2 regions of the Romboutsia sp. BSD2780061687b_171204_C1 genome follow, and region 2 is predicted to be linked to the other one. Evidence: riboswitches for the same ligand, from Rfam matches in the RefSeq annotation. Region 2 holds a riboswitch; the other holds the start of a gene.

Region 1 (7,728 bases), on a different contig from region 2:
AGCATTCTGCTTGATGCATACATACCAGAATTTCCAGCAGATAATACAGATGTTAATATTACTGCATTCATAAGAGAAGCAGCTCCAGCTATACCTGCTTTCTCAAATACCATAGTAAATGGACTTTCAGAAACACCAGCCTGTGTAAAAGGTATTATAGCACCTAAAACTATTATCGTTCCTAAATAAAATATTAATATTCTCCAAAATATGGATTTTATAGCCCTAGGAATAGTTTTTTCTGGATTTTCACTTTCTCCAGCAGCAACTCCTATAAGTTCGGTTCCCTGAAATGAAAATCCTGCAACTAGAAAAATGGCAAAGATTGATTTTATTCCACCATGGAAAGGTCCATCTTTTATAAAATAATTATGAAATCCTATTTCATCAGAACCAATTATACCAACTATCATTAATACACCTATTATTAAAAATATAATTACAGTAACAACTTTAACACCAGCAAACCAATATTCAGACTCACCGTAGGCTTTTGATGATAGGAAGTTTAATCCGACAATTATTATTAAAAATAATAAACTCCAGTAAACTCCTGGTATGTTTGGGAACCAAAATTTCATAACTAAAGAACCTGCAACCATTTCGGCAGCTATTGTTATAGCCCAGTTGTACCAGTAATTCCATCCAAGTGCAAACCCAAGTGCTGGGTCAATAAATTTAGTAGCATAGGAACTGAAAGATCCAGAGATTGGCATAAAAGTAGCCATTTCACCTAAACTTGTTATTAAAAAATAAACCATAATGCCTACTAAAACATATGCAACTAATGCACCACCAGGTCCTGCTTGATAGATAGTATCTCCCATTGCAAGAAATATACCTGTTCCAATAGAACCACCTAGTGCTATCATGTTTAGATGTCTTGCTTTTAATCCTCTTTTTAATTCTTGATTTTGTTCACTCATTTGATTATCCTCCTTATGGTGTAAATTTTCCATAAGTAAGTAACTAAGATAATAAAATTTATCTAACAATAAAAATGCGCTTAGTTTATGTCGCTAACGACTTCGACGGTTACTCAGATATATTTTTATATTATTGAGTTATTGATATACCTTATATAAGTTATCAGTAATTTTAGGTTTACATAAGGTTTTTGTATACAAAAAAAGCCATGAGACTATACCCATGACAAAAATACGTAAATTATATACAAAAAATACAACGTACCGTACGTTTTCATTGAAAATAGCTCTCCACAAAAATGTGACAGTCTTATGCATATTTTACATAAGCCCAGTAAATAGTATCAAAGCCATTAACTATTTACTTCGGCGAAATTTCCTTTTGTATTATTTCATTGAGCTTACCTCCATAATACTACTCTTAAATTTCGCGCCTCTATCTCAGTTATCTACTTGTTGTTTTAAATTATAACCAAAACAAAAAATAAGTCAATAGAAAAGATTAGATTTTGTACAAAAACAATAAATAATAAGTTTACTAACAATAATTGCAAGTGTTAAAATAGAGTTAACATAGTTAGTAAAAATATAACAAGGAGCAAAAGCATTAAATAAAGAAAATTGAGGGGGAAAGCAAGTGACATTATTAAAAAAGAGCATAGCAAGCATAACAACACTATGTTTAATAACTATAAATCTAACTAGTTTGAGTTTTGCAAGTGAGGATATGCAAAAACAAGAATTAAAAAAAGCTATAGAAAAATCGGAACCATTTGTAGTAAGTGGTAATATAAAGGAAGAGAAAAAAGAAGGTATATCACCTCAACAAATCCTAATTAATTATTTAAGCAATGTAGAAAAAACTTCTACTTTCAAAGTCAAATCAAAAGAAGATGATAAAAATGATTCTCAGGTTATAGTAAGACTTCAACAGTATATAAATAATATACCTATCTATGGTTCAGATTTAGTAGGATGCGTAGATTATGACGGAAATATAAAATCAATTTCAGGATATATAGAGCCAACATCAAAGACATTAAAAGGATTTAACTATAATCCGACTTTAACTAAAGATGATGCACTTAAGATAGCAAAGGAAAAACTTGAACTAAAAAATGAATTAAATAAAAATGAAAAAGTAGAGTTATATTTATATAAAAGTAAAGAAGAATATAAACTTGCATACAAAGTAGATGTAAATATAATAGGAAAAACAATTTATAACAAAATTGTATTTATAGATGCTAACAGTGGAGATATAATAAATCAATACGAAAACACAAACAATATAATCAAATCAGAAAAAATTAAAGCAAAAGGTGTATTTGGAGATGAAAGAGAAATACAAGTAATACATAGACAAGGTGAAGCAGGCTTTAAAGACGGGTATTATTTTATAGATTTAAGTAGAGGATCAAAACCTATAAAAACTTTAGATATAAAAGGTCAATATTTTTATCAATATTATTATCAAAATAAAATTCCTTATGGCATGGATAATGATATAAAATATTTTAGCACAAAACTAGAAAAGAGCGATGGAAAGTTTGTAGATGCAAACTACCATGTAGGAAAAACTTACGATTTTTATTTAAATAAATACAATAGAGATGGGCTAGATGGAAAGGGAAGTAAGCCAGAATTACTTGTAAATGTAAATGAGCCAGGAAATGCATTTTCCAGTCTAGTAAATGGAGTTGATATACTAGTTTTTGGAAATGAAAACTCAACAACTTATGATTCTGCAGGATCATTAGATGTAATTGGACATGAATATACTCATTCAGTAGTAAGACATACTGCTAATTTAGATTATGTATCTCAATCAGGCGCTATAAACGAAGCATATGGAGATATTTTTGGTACTTTAGTAGAACATACTTATAAATCAAGCAAAAATTGGACTATAGGAGAAGATTTTTCAAAATATGGATACTTAAGAAGCATGAAAAACCCAGATATAGATAATGTAGATAATATGGAAATCTGTAGAAGGTCTCATGTACATAATGATAGCTGTGACAATGATTACGTACATGAAAATAGTGGTATAATAAATAAATTAGCTTACCTAATATCTGAAGGTGGAACACAATATGGTATTAATGTTAAAGGTATCGGAGAAGAAAAAATGGGTAAACTTTTCTATGATGCACTTACAGAAGGCTTATATTCTCAATCAGATTTTAATCATCTAGGAGAAGTATTATTATTAAAAGCTAAAACAGCAAGTGAAAAAGAAACAGTAGAAAATGCTCTAAAAGCTGTTGGGATAATGAAGGTAAGCTCAAATAATCCTAAAGTAGTTATAAGTAAAATGGTAGGAGAAACTAGATATGAAACATCTATAATGATAAGTCAAAAAGGTTGGGATACTTCTGATAATGTAGTATTAGTAAATTCAAGTTCTATAGCAGATGCTCTTTCAGCCACACCATTTGCAAAATCTATAAATGCTCCAATACTTCTAACACCAAATGACAGCTTATATTATAATATTGAACAAGAGATAAAGAGACTAAAAGCTAAAAATATATATATTATTGGAGGTACAAGTTCAGTATCGAATAATATAGTAAATGAGCTTGAATATGATGGATTTAAGGTAAATAGAATAAGTGGAATAGATAGATATGACACATCATTAGAAATAGCTAAAAGATTAGGTAACATATCAAATATAGCTGTTGTAAATGGAGTTAAAGGATTAGCAGATGCAGTTAGTATAGCACCTGTCGCAGCCAATAAGAATATGCCGATAATACTAACATCACAAAATGAAAATTTTGATAAAATTAATAAGTTTATTAAACAAAACAATATACAAACATCTTATGTTATAGGTGGACAAAGTACTATATCTAATGATATAACAACTAAATTACCTAACTATAAAAGAATAGGTGGAGATGATAGAAATGAAACCAATGCTTTAATTTTAGAGAACTTTTATAAAGAAAAAAATCTAGAAGACATACTTATAGCAAAAGATGGCATAAATAAACAAGATGATTTAATTGACGCCCTATCAGCAGGAGTATTAGCAGCTAAGAAAAACTCTCCAATTGTAATAGTTGGAAGTAATTTAAATTGGAAGCAAAAAGAAATTTTATCATCTAAAGAAACAAATGAAGTAACTCAAGTTGGTGGAAATGGAAATGAAAATTCATTTAGTCAAATAATTGATATATTAAACAAATAACTAAATTCTTTATAAAAAATACTAACAAGTAAAGTTAGTATTTTTTTGTTTAAAATCTAACTTATATGTTTTATATGTAAAAATATGGGAATAAAATTAATATATATGGATAGAAAGCTTAATTCAAGTAAAAAAGAAATTGAAGAATTTAAAGAATGTAGTTAGGAGATATTAAAATGAAGTTGGAAAAAGAAATAATATTAGAAGAAAGAGAAGCTAAAAAGATAGAAAGAAAATCTGAGAAATGTGATAAAAAGGAATTCGAAATTAACAGCGAAAGAAATTACAAAGAAGCACAAAAAGAAGCTAAAGCTCATCAAAAATCTATGAAAAAATTAGAAAAAGAAAAGTTTGAAGAAAAAAGGGAAGAAAGAAAAGTAAATAAATAAATTAAATAGGTATTTATAAAGGTATATAATTTAAGTATTATATGTTTATATAAGTATCTATTTAGATTATTTACTAAAACACTAACTTATTAAAGTTAGTGTTTTTTAATATATTTAAATAATAAATACAAAGATATAAAAAAAGTGGATTAATTAAAGGAATTTGTTTAAATTTGTAAAAGTATATTAATAAAGAGGTGAGTTCATATGTTTAACCAAAGTATTGTTTTAGAATTTGACAAAAGGTTAGTTTCAGAAGAAGAGATGATTGAGAATATAGATTATTATATTTCAAGGTCTAGTGAAGGTATGAAACTCATATCACAGGGAAAGCAAAAGGAGGCTATGAAAATATTAAAAGAAATTAAAACGTCATTAAAGAAAGAATACATATATTATAATAAAGAGAAGATTAAACCATATATACATAGAAATAATGTATATAGAACTTATCAATGGGGGATAGTTTTAGCTTATTCTAAATTATATAAAGTCTATTCTTATAAATATTTGTATGACAATTTATTTAATGTATGGGATAGTATCTCTAATCATGATTCTTGTTTATTTTTAGGATATAGAATATAAAGACACTTATATTATTTAATGATATAAGTGTCTTTTTAGTATAAAATAAATTTTATTTGTATAAAAATTTGGGTAAATATGATCTATAGCTACTTTTATATTTATTAGATTATTTACATCGAGATATTATAAAATTTTCAAAAAAATATAAAAAAATAAGGAAATTTACTGAAAAATATAAAATTTAAGCTAGAATTAGGTGGTATCAAGGGGTATAAGAAAAGTGAATATAAATAGCTTGAATATACACTATATATGGTATAAAATAGAGGTTGTGTTACTACATATAGTGCTTATGCAAAGTTAAGTAAAGTGCTGAAAAACAAAAAAGTCAATACTTTTTATTAAAAAAGTTATTGTTTTTTTATCTAGTAAGACTTGACAAACACATCAAGAAATATTAGGCAAAAGGAGAGTTTTATGACCAGAAAATTAAATATAATAAAAAGAAATGGAAAGGTTGCAGAGTTTGATAAAATAAAAATCGAAAATGCAATACTAAATGCTATGAAATATGGTAGCGGTATATATGAAGAAGAAATAGCTAAAAAAATAGCTAACGAAATAGAAGAAAATTGTTATGAAAAGTCACCTTCGCCGACAGTATATCAAATAGAAGATATGGTATATAAGAAGTTAATAGATTATAAACACGAATTGACTGCGAAAGCTTATGAAGGATATAGAGCGGTACAGTCATTTAAAAGAGAAGTGAATACAACTGACGAAAGTATATTAGGATTACTAGACAATAGTAATGAAGATGTTATAAATGAAAATTCAAATAAAAATGGATTATTAGCGTCTACTCAAAGAGACCTAATAGCTGGAGAAGTTTCAAAAGATATAGCAAGAAGAAAATTAATACCAGCACATATAGCGCATGCCCATGATGAAGGTGTACTTCACTATCACGATATGGACTATGCAATTCAACCAATTCATAACTGTATGCTTATAAACTTAGAAGATATGTTAAATAATGGTACAGTAATAAGTAATAAATTAGTAGAATCACCAAAATCATTTACAACAGCTTGTACAGTTACAACACAAATAATAGCTCAAATAGCAAGCGGTCAATATGGTGGAAACTCTATAACTATAAAGCATATAGCACCATTTTTAAGAGTATCGTATGATAAATATTTCAATAAATACAAAGAAAAGTATTCTGAAGAAATGGCTAAAGAATTAGCTGAAGAAAGAATGTTAGAGGAGCTAAAAGCAGGTATACAAACTATAAGATATCAATTATCAACGTTATATACAAGTAATGGTCAATCACCATTTTCAACTATATATTTAGAGATTGAAGAAGGTCATGAATATGAAAGGGAAATGGCTTTAATTTGCGAAGAAATGATAGCGCAAAGATTAGAAGGAATGAAAAACTACAAAGGACAAGAAGTAGGAGAAGAATTCCCTAAACTAGTTTATTTATTAGATGAACATAACTGCCTAGAAGGTGGTAAGTATGACTATATTACAAGGCTAGCAGCTAAATGTAATACGAAAAGATTAGTTCCAGATTATCAAAGTGCTAAAATAATGAGAAAGAATTATGAAGGAAATACTTTCCCACCTATGGGATGTAGAAGTCACTTATCTCCATGGAAAGATGAAAATGGAAATTATAAGTGGTATGGAAGATTCAATCAAGGTGTAATATCATTAAACTTAGTACAAGTTGCATTAACTGCAAATAAAGATATGGATAAATTCTGGGAGATATTAGATGAAAGATTAGAACTTTGTAAAGAAGCTTTAATGGTTAGACATGATTTATTAAAAGGAGTAAAATCAGATGTATCTCCAATACATTGGCAACATGGAGGAATAGCTAGACTTAAAAAAGGAGAGAAGATAGACGCTCTTTTAGAGGATGGATATTCAACTCTTTCTTTAGGATATGTTGGGGTATATGAAATGACTCAAGCAATGCTTGGTGTAAGTCATACAACTAAAGAAGGGGAAGCATTTGCATTAGAAGTTATGCACCATTTAAATGATGCTTGCCAAAGTTGGAAGGAAGAAACTGGTCTTGGATTTGGATTATACGGAACTCCTGGAGAAAGTTTAACTTCAAGATTCTGTAGAATAGATAAGCAAAAATTCGGAGAAATTAAAAATGTAACTGATAGAATGTATTATACAAACTCATACCATGTTCACGTAACTGAAGAAATAGATGCTTTTGAAAAATTAAAGTTTGAAAGTCAATTCCACGACATAAGTTTAGGTGGATGTATAAGTTATGTAGAAGTACCGGATATGAGTAAAAACCTACAAGCAGTAGAGCAAATAATAAATTACATCTATCACAATATACAATACGCAGAAATAAATACTAAGCCAGATATATGCTATAAATGTGGATACACAGGTGAAATAAAGCTTGATAAGGATTTAGAATGGTATTGTCCAAACTGCGGAAACAGAGATAAAGATGAAATGCAAGTTATGAGAAGAACTTGTGGATACATTGGGGCAAATATGTGGGGTAAAGGACGTACTCAAGAGATAGGTGAGAGAGTACTTCACTTATAGAATTTGGAGTGATAATATGAGATTTGCCAAAATAAAAGACAATGACATAGCTAATGGACTTGGAGTAACA
Region 2 (7,728 bases):
TAAGTATTTATTATGTTTACAAATTCATCAATAGAAACGACATTGTCTTTTACCATAAACTCATTGTAGTACCAATTTGCAAAATCAGGGTTAGCTAATGTTGAGTTTAATTTTTCAAAGTCTATCTCTTCTTTATTGTAATTATTTTCATTCATGTTTACCACCCCTTTTTATTTAACCTTATTATTAATCATATAAATACGATTTATTCACTTCAATTCCCTCTTTTTTATTTGTATACTTAACCCTTTATAGTAAATGTTTATTTTCCTTTAAAAAGTTTTTTAATGCTTGAGTTATTATTTCTTGTTTAGTAAAACTTGAATTACTACATAACCTTTCAAAATCTTCCCATATTTTTTTATCTACCCTTATGCTAGTTGATTTTAGTTCATCTATATTATTTTCTTCTATTACTATGTCTTTTTTAGAAGTTTTTGTCTTAGGCTTTATTGCCTTAACATCCCTAACTTGTAAGTACCAATCATATACTTCACATAACTTGTCCATATCCTCAGGTGTTAAATTTACTTTCTTATCTCTTTTAGGTTTTTGTGTTTTTCTTTTAGTATTATTTTTTTTTACATTTTCCTTTTTTTCTACTTTAGTGTTTTTAATTTCATTAAATTCTATTTGTTTTTTCTCTTCTTTTATGTCATCTATGTCATCTTTTAACTCATACTTTCCATTTGTTAATTTGTACCCTTTTTTATTTAAGTAACTTCTTAATGTTTGTGGTTTTATCTCCATCTTATCTGCTATATCTTGAAACTTTAAGTTTTTATTTTGTAGTTGCAAAAATATTTTTATTCTTTCGTTTGCTGTCATTTTTTTCTCCTTGTAATTTAGTTAATTTATACCTACATATTATCATAAGAGTTTTATTTAGACAAAATTATGTGTTATAGTTTATATTATATATTTTTATTGTATTTTAAAATAATAATTTATTTTTTTATTATATTTTATGTATTCAATACTTTTTAGAGGTAATATTTTCATTTTTTTAAATTCAATTAACATTTACTGTAAACTTTCTTACATATTTTAAAATAATAATACATTTTTCTTTTAATTTTAGCATTTTTTTAACAAAACTATTTACAATTGTCGAAATGTGCTTTATAATCAAAATTGTCTTAAGATTTCTTTAAGTAAATATGACGTTAAGGAAAACAATACCTTAAGCAAATAAAACATTACATTTATATACTTAGGAGGAAAATTAGCATGATGCAAATACTTACAAGTACAGCATTATTATTAGTTGTACTGGCATTATTCACATTATTTAGTTACAAGGCACCTCACGGAATGAAGGCAATGGGTGCATTAGCAAGTGCTGCTTGCGCAAGTTTCTTAGTTGAAGCATTCCACGCTTCGCTATTTGGACAACAATTTGGTATATCTTTCTTAGAGAAAGTTGGAGCTGCTAACGGTTCTTTAGGTGGTGTAGCTGCTGCTATATTAGTACCTTTAGCATTAGGTGTATCTCCAGTATACGCTGTATTAGTTGGTTTAACAGTTTCAGGATTTGGAATACTTCCAGGATTCGTTGCAGGATACTTAATATCATTCGTTGTTAAGTTCTTAGAAAAGAAAACTCCTGCTGGTCTTGATTTAATAGTTATAATATTAATTGCTGCTCCTTTAACAAGAGCAATAGCAGGATTTATGGATCCTATAGTTAATGATACATTAATGCAAATAGGACAAGCTTTAACAGCTGCTTCTACTACATCTCCAATATTAATGGGTATAATACTTGGTGGTTTAATAACAGTTGTTGCTACTGCTCCATTATCATCAATGGCTTTAACATCTATAATAGGATTAACAGGTCTTCCAATGGCAATAGGTGCATTAGCAGTATTTGGTTCTTCTTTCATGAACTTCGTATTCTTCTCAAAAATGAAATTTGGTTCAAAGAAAGATACAATAGCTGTTGCTATAGAGCCTTTAACTCAATCAGATATAATAACTGCTAACCCAATACCAGTATTTGTTACTAACTTTATAGGTGGAGCATTATCAGGTGTTGTAGTTGCATTAGTAAGTTCTTATGTTGCACCACTTGCAATAAGTGTTCCTGGTATGGCAACTCCTATAGCTGGTTTCGCTGTTGCAGTTGGTCAAAACGGAACTCCTGCTTTAATAGCTGCTGTTGGATGTATAGTAGTTAGTATAATAGGTGCTTTAATAGGACATACATTATTCAAAAATACAAAAATACTTACTGCTGATGAGATACGTGGAACAGAAGAATCTTCTGCAGCATAATATATAAAAAAAAAGAACGTAGATAATTCTACGTTCTTTTTATATATATTACTATCTTACAACTTTTCTCGTTAGAGTTCCTATACCTACTCCCATCATAATGATTCCTACAAGCATTTCAATATTTGCTACCATGTATGCTACTTCTGTGGGCTTTGAATTGTTAAACCCAACAGCTCCAAACATACCTACACTTAAATTTATAACCTCATTAAAATCTTTAATAAACTGTTTTAGGTTCCATGTACCAATATTACTTAAACTATATTTTATAACCTGTCCATCTAACTCAATACCTACTGCTAAAAATATAAATGCAAATATTATCATTATTACTAAAGATGATAATACACAAAGCCAAGGTCTTTCTCCATACCCACATGCTAACCAATATATATACGAATTTATTTTAGGTAAAAATTTAACACATTTTCTTTGTGTACATTTCCCTATATAATAATATTCTCCAAAATTATTATTCAAGTTATTTTCCTTAAATTTTTCGGACAAAGTTTTATATGTCATATATATACCTTCATATTCATTTTTATCCTTAACTCTAGGTTCAATTTTATCAAAAAATGTTTTAGCATCAAATTTAGTTGTAAATTTATCATCAAACATTATATCTTGTATATATGTATTTGAAATTTTAAAGCCTGAAAGATCACAATCTATAATCTCAAACATATCAATTTCACTATTTATTATAATTGAAGATTTTAAATATGTTAATTCAAAACTTGTGTTACTAATCTTACATTTTTCGAAAATACAATATGATAAGTCACTATTTAAAAATTTTGCATATATATCACAATTATAGAAACTACACCCTATATTGTCTTTTTTATTTAAAGAAGGTCGTTTTTCACTTCCTTCTTTTATGAATATACAATTTTCAAATACAACTCCTCCACCGCTAAAATTGCAATCATTAAAAGTACAACCTATAAATGTGCAGTCTTTGAATTTAATATTTTTAAAATCACATTTTCTAAATTTAGCGCAAATTATATCTTGCTCTACTATTTCATAAAAATCTTGTTCGTCAAATATACCATCTTTGCCGATTAGTTTATCTTTTATTTTATTATAGCTATATTTTGAATTATTATCATAATCATTTAGTTCTATTTTTTTTGTAGTTGCATCTTTATAAAATGTTTCGTTATTTTTTTTTCTATTTGATAATTGTTCATTCACTACGGCCTTTTCTTCTTCAAAATTTATATATCCCATAGAATAACTCCTTGCTTTTAGATGAAAAGAAAACGTAAAATATATTTTACGTTTTCTTTTTTTACAATTATTATTATCTTATTTTATAATTATTATTCTATATAATACAAACTCTATTATTTTAAATAAAACTAATCCATAGTATAAATAATATTATCAACTTCTTCATACGTTTTCTTACCTAATACATGTATACCTATAAATGTAGCTAATAAAGCTATTGGTAATACTATATAAACAGGTATACCAAGTCCTGCCGGTATATATCCAAATAATACTGTTATTACGGCTGTAAATAATGCATAAGGCATCTGTGTATTAACATGATCTATATGATTACATCCAGCTCCCATTGATGACATTATTGTAGTGTCAGATATTGGTGAGCAGTGATCTCCAAATATAGCGCCTGTTAGTACTGCACTAGTACTAACTACTATAAACGACATTTCTGGGTTTATAGAATGAGCTAGTGGTATTGCAAGAGGCATAAGTATTCCCATTGTTCCATAAGCTGTTCCTGTAGCAAATGATATTATGGCTCCAAGTATAAATACTACACTTGGTAATAAAAAATTTGGTAGTGTTCCAGATAATAATGTTACTAAGTATTTAGCTGTTCCTAGTTCTTTTATAACAGAACTTAATGACCATGCAAGTATTAATATAACCCCAGTCATAATAAGTCCCTTCATTCCATCTATCCAAGCATCTATAGCTTCAGAGATTGTAAGTATATTTTTACTAACTCCAAGAACTATGCCTACAATACTTGCAAATAAAGCTGACTGGAATAATGCAACCGAAGCATCTGCTCCACTAAACGCCTCTCTTATAGCATCAAATGAATATGGAGAATTAGTAAATAATTGTATTAGATTTTGGTTATCTGAGTTCATAGCTGCTGTGTATCCGCTATAATAAAAAGAAATTAACGCAGCTATTATTAATGTTCCTATAGGTATTATTGCATTCCATGAACTTAATTTTATACCTTCTTTTGGCTCTAAATCAGAATTATCATTACTAACATTGTTTGAATTGTTATTATTTTTATTAACACTTCGGGCTTTAATTTGAGCTTCTCTCATTGGTCCAAAATCCTTAGCTAGAACTGCTGATATAACTATAAATGCTAATATTAATATATTATAAAATCTATATGGTATGGTATTTAAAAATACTCCAAATGCATCAGCTTCTACTCCTATACCGTTAAATGCATCATTTATAAGTCCAACTTCAAGACCTATCCATGTAGATATTATAGCAAGCCCAGCTATAGGTGCAGCTGTAGCATCTATTATAAACGCTAGTTTTTCTCTTGATAGTTTCATTTTGTCTGCTACTGGTCTAACTATAGGACCAACTATTAATGAATTTGCATAATCATCAAAGAATACTAATAATCCTAAAAACCATGCTATAAGTTGAGTCCCTCTAGCGGTCTTTGATCTTTTGGCTAGGCTCTCTGCTATAGCTTTTGCACCACCCATTCTAGCTACTAGGCTTATAACCCCACCTATAGCTAAAACTTGAAGTATTATACCTGCATTCCATGGATCTGCTAATGAATTTAATGCCCTATTTACTATATCTAAAAATGCATTAACAAAAGCAACTATAACATTTCCAGATGACATGTTTATTATAAAGCTTCCTGAAAATATACCTACAAATAACGATATTACTACATTCTTAGTTATAAATGCTAAAACTATAGCAACTAATGGTGGTATTAAAGTTATCATCTTAAGTCTTTCTGAATTTATAGTTGATATATCATCCCCCCCTGCAAATACTAATGGCATAGACATCATAAAAATTATAATAGTCATTAATAATACCCTAAAATTTCTCTTGCTTCTCATAAAACTTCCCCCTTAAAATTGTTTAGTCTCTAGTGAATATAAGGGTATAAAAAATTCGCTTCGCTCATGTCGCCAACGACTTCGTCCGTTGCTCAAAATGTCTTTTTTACGCTCTGCAAACTGATTGGTATTACTCAACTTCAATAATTATCCACATTCTTTAAAGTATCATATTTTCCTAAAGCGTAAAAAAGTCTTGAGTATACACTCAAGACTTATAAATTTTTACATAAAGTTATACATTAACTTTTTAGACACAGCAATATAACTATACCTATGTATAAATTTTTCTCAAATGTAGCTCTTCACAAAATAAATTGTGACAGTGATACATATATTTTATGTACCCCCAGGCATATAACCTTAAAGCATCAGCTATACCCTTCGGCAATAGTTCCTTTCCTAATGATTCTACGCGCTTAACTCCTCATTAGTACTTTTAAATATTGCGACCTCTACCCTTTTTATTTTATTCACTTTTATTATTAATAGTATATATACCTTTATTTTTATTTTCAAGTATAAAAGATTTTTTTTATATCATTTATAAATAATATATAATAATTTTGTTATTTATATTTAAATTTATAAATTATTATACCTTTTGTAAATTTTTTTATAAATAGTAAACATACTAATTATGAGGTGATTTTATGAAAAAATTTTTATTTATAACTTTATTATTAACTATATTTTTTAATCCACAAAATATTTTCTCTTTATCTCCAATATATACCCCCAAAGAACCTATGCCTCTACCTTATTCTTATGATTCTCTTGAACCTTATATAGACAAAGAGACTATGATCTTACATTATGATAAACATTATAAATCTTACTTAGATAAATTAAATAATGCCATAAAAGGATACCCTGACCTTTATGCTTGTAGTATTTCTGATTTATTAACTTGTCTAGATTGTTTGCCTAGTGAAATAGCTAAAACTATAAAAGATAATGGTGGAGGAGTATATAATCATGAATTTTTCTTTGAAATAATGTCTCCTAATAGGAAAAAATTACATGGAAAATTAAAAAGTGCCATAAACAGAGACTTTAAATCTTTTGATAATTTTAAAAATGAATTTAATAAAGCTTCACTAAGTGTATTTGGATCTGGATGGGCATGGCTTGTATCTGATGACTCTGGAAATCTATCGATTATAACTACTCAAAATCAAAATACTCCTATTACATTAAACTTAAAACCTATAATTGGAATCGATGTATGGGAACATGCTTACTATCTAAAGTATCAAAATAAAAGGGCCGAATATATAAATAATTGGTTTAATATTATAAATTGGAGTAAAGCGGAAGAAAACTATATTCAAAATCTAAAATAAAAATTTATAATAATTTGTAGATTTTAAGTATATTCAATCCTTTTAAAATTATATTTTAAAAATAGTTTTTGAAAATTTTTACAATTTACTATATAATTAATACAAATATAATTATCAATAATATTATACTATCACCTAGGAGGTTTAATGGTAAAAGAAACTCATACTAAGGGAGGCTATATATTTGCACTTTTAGCGCTCCCTTATTTATATAAAACATTTTTAAATAATTATAGTGTATTTTATAAAGCTATTTTGCTTTTAATATACACATATTTTGCATATATAGGTTCATTATATCCTGATATCGATATGAGAGGTTCTTATATAAGTAAAAGATATCCTATTATATATAAATATTTTGGTTCTAGATTTAGGCATAGGAGCTTTACACATAGTCTAATTTTTATATCTTTACTTGCTTATGGTTTCAATTTTTTAATAAAATCTACAGATAGTAATATAGTATTTATATGTGTATCTTGTGGCTTTTTAGTAGGATATGTATCTCATCTAGTTTTAGATCTGCTAACTAAGGAAGGTATAGAGATTTTTTACCCTATAACCATTAATTTTTCATTCCTTCCTATAAAAACTAATTCTAAGACAGAAAAGTTAATATGCAAAGCTTTAAACTTTATAGTTATATTTTTACTAGGATATAGATTTTATATATTACTTTAATAACCCACCTAATATTAGATGGGTTATTTTATATATTCTATACATTTTCAGTTTCATTATCTTTTTCATGATTCTCTAAACTTTTCTTAACTTTATTACCTATAGTCCATGATAAAAATACTAATAAACAAAATACTAATATTTTAACAGGACTGTTTATAAAACCTTTTATGTCACTCATTGGATAACTTATAAATAAAAACATTATAAACTTTCCTGATAGCATTGCAGGTATAAAACATTTAGGATCCACTTTACAAAATGCAGATGCTATTGTTACTAAAAAACTTGGTACAAAGGGACAA

Evidence for each region. Region 2 has a riboswitch for lysine ahead of I2H23_RS05330 (Na+/H+ antiporter NhaC family protein). Riboswitches for the same ligand answer to the same signal wherever they lie in the genome.
Region 1: it holds a riboswitch for lysine, as region 2 does, so the genes downstream of both, I2H23_RS08965 (amino acid permease) here and I2H23_RS05330 (Na+/H+ antiporter NhaC family protein) in region 2, are expected to answer to the same signal.

Annotation. Positions count from the first base shown of each region.
Region 1 is NZ_JADMRK010000003.1:249,619-257,346, forward strand. It holds gene I2H23_RS08965 (amino acid permease) at 1-926, opposite strand, end outside; lysine riboswitch at 1,203-1,373, opposite strand; gene I2H23_RS08970 (cell wall-binding repeat-containing protein) at 1,564-4,131, shown strand; gene I2H23_RS08975 (hypothetical protein) at 4,308-4,520, shown strand; gene I2H23_RS08980 (hypothetical protein) at 4,728-5,108, shown strand; gene nrdD (anaerobic ribonucleoside-triphosphate reductase) at 5,529-7,658, shown strand; gene nrdG (anaerobic ribonucleoside-triphosphate reductase activating protein) at 7,675-7,728, shown strand, end outside.
Region 2 is NZ_JADMRK010000002.1:80,300-88,027, forward strand. It holds gene I2H23_RS05310 (hypothetical protein) at 1-155, opposite strand, end outside; gene I2H23_RS05315 (DNA-binding protein) at 250-828, opposite strand; gene I2H23_RS05320 (PTS sugar transporter subunit IIC) at 1,231-2,280, shown strand; gene I2H23_RS05325 (pentapeptide repeat-containing protein) at 2,332-3,522, opposite strand; gene I2H23_RS05330 (Na+/H+ antiporter NhaC family protein) at 3,654-5,393, opposite strand; lysine riboswitch at 5,684-5,859, opposite strand; gene I2H23_RS05335 (superoxide dismutase) at 6,047-6,739, shown strand; gene I2H23_RS05340 (metal-dependent hydrolase) at 6,887-7,423, shown strand; gene I2H23_RS05345 (TVP38/TMEM64 family protein) at 7,461-7,728, opposite strand, start outside.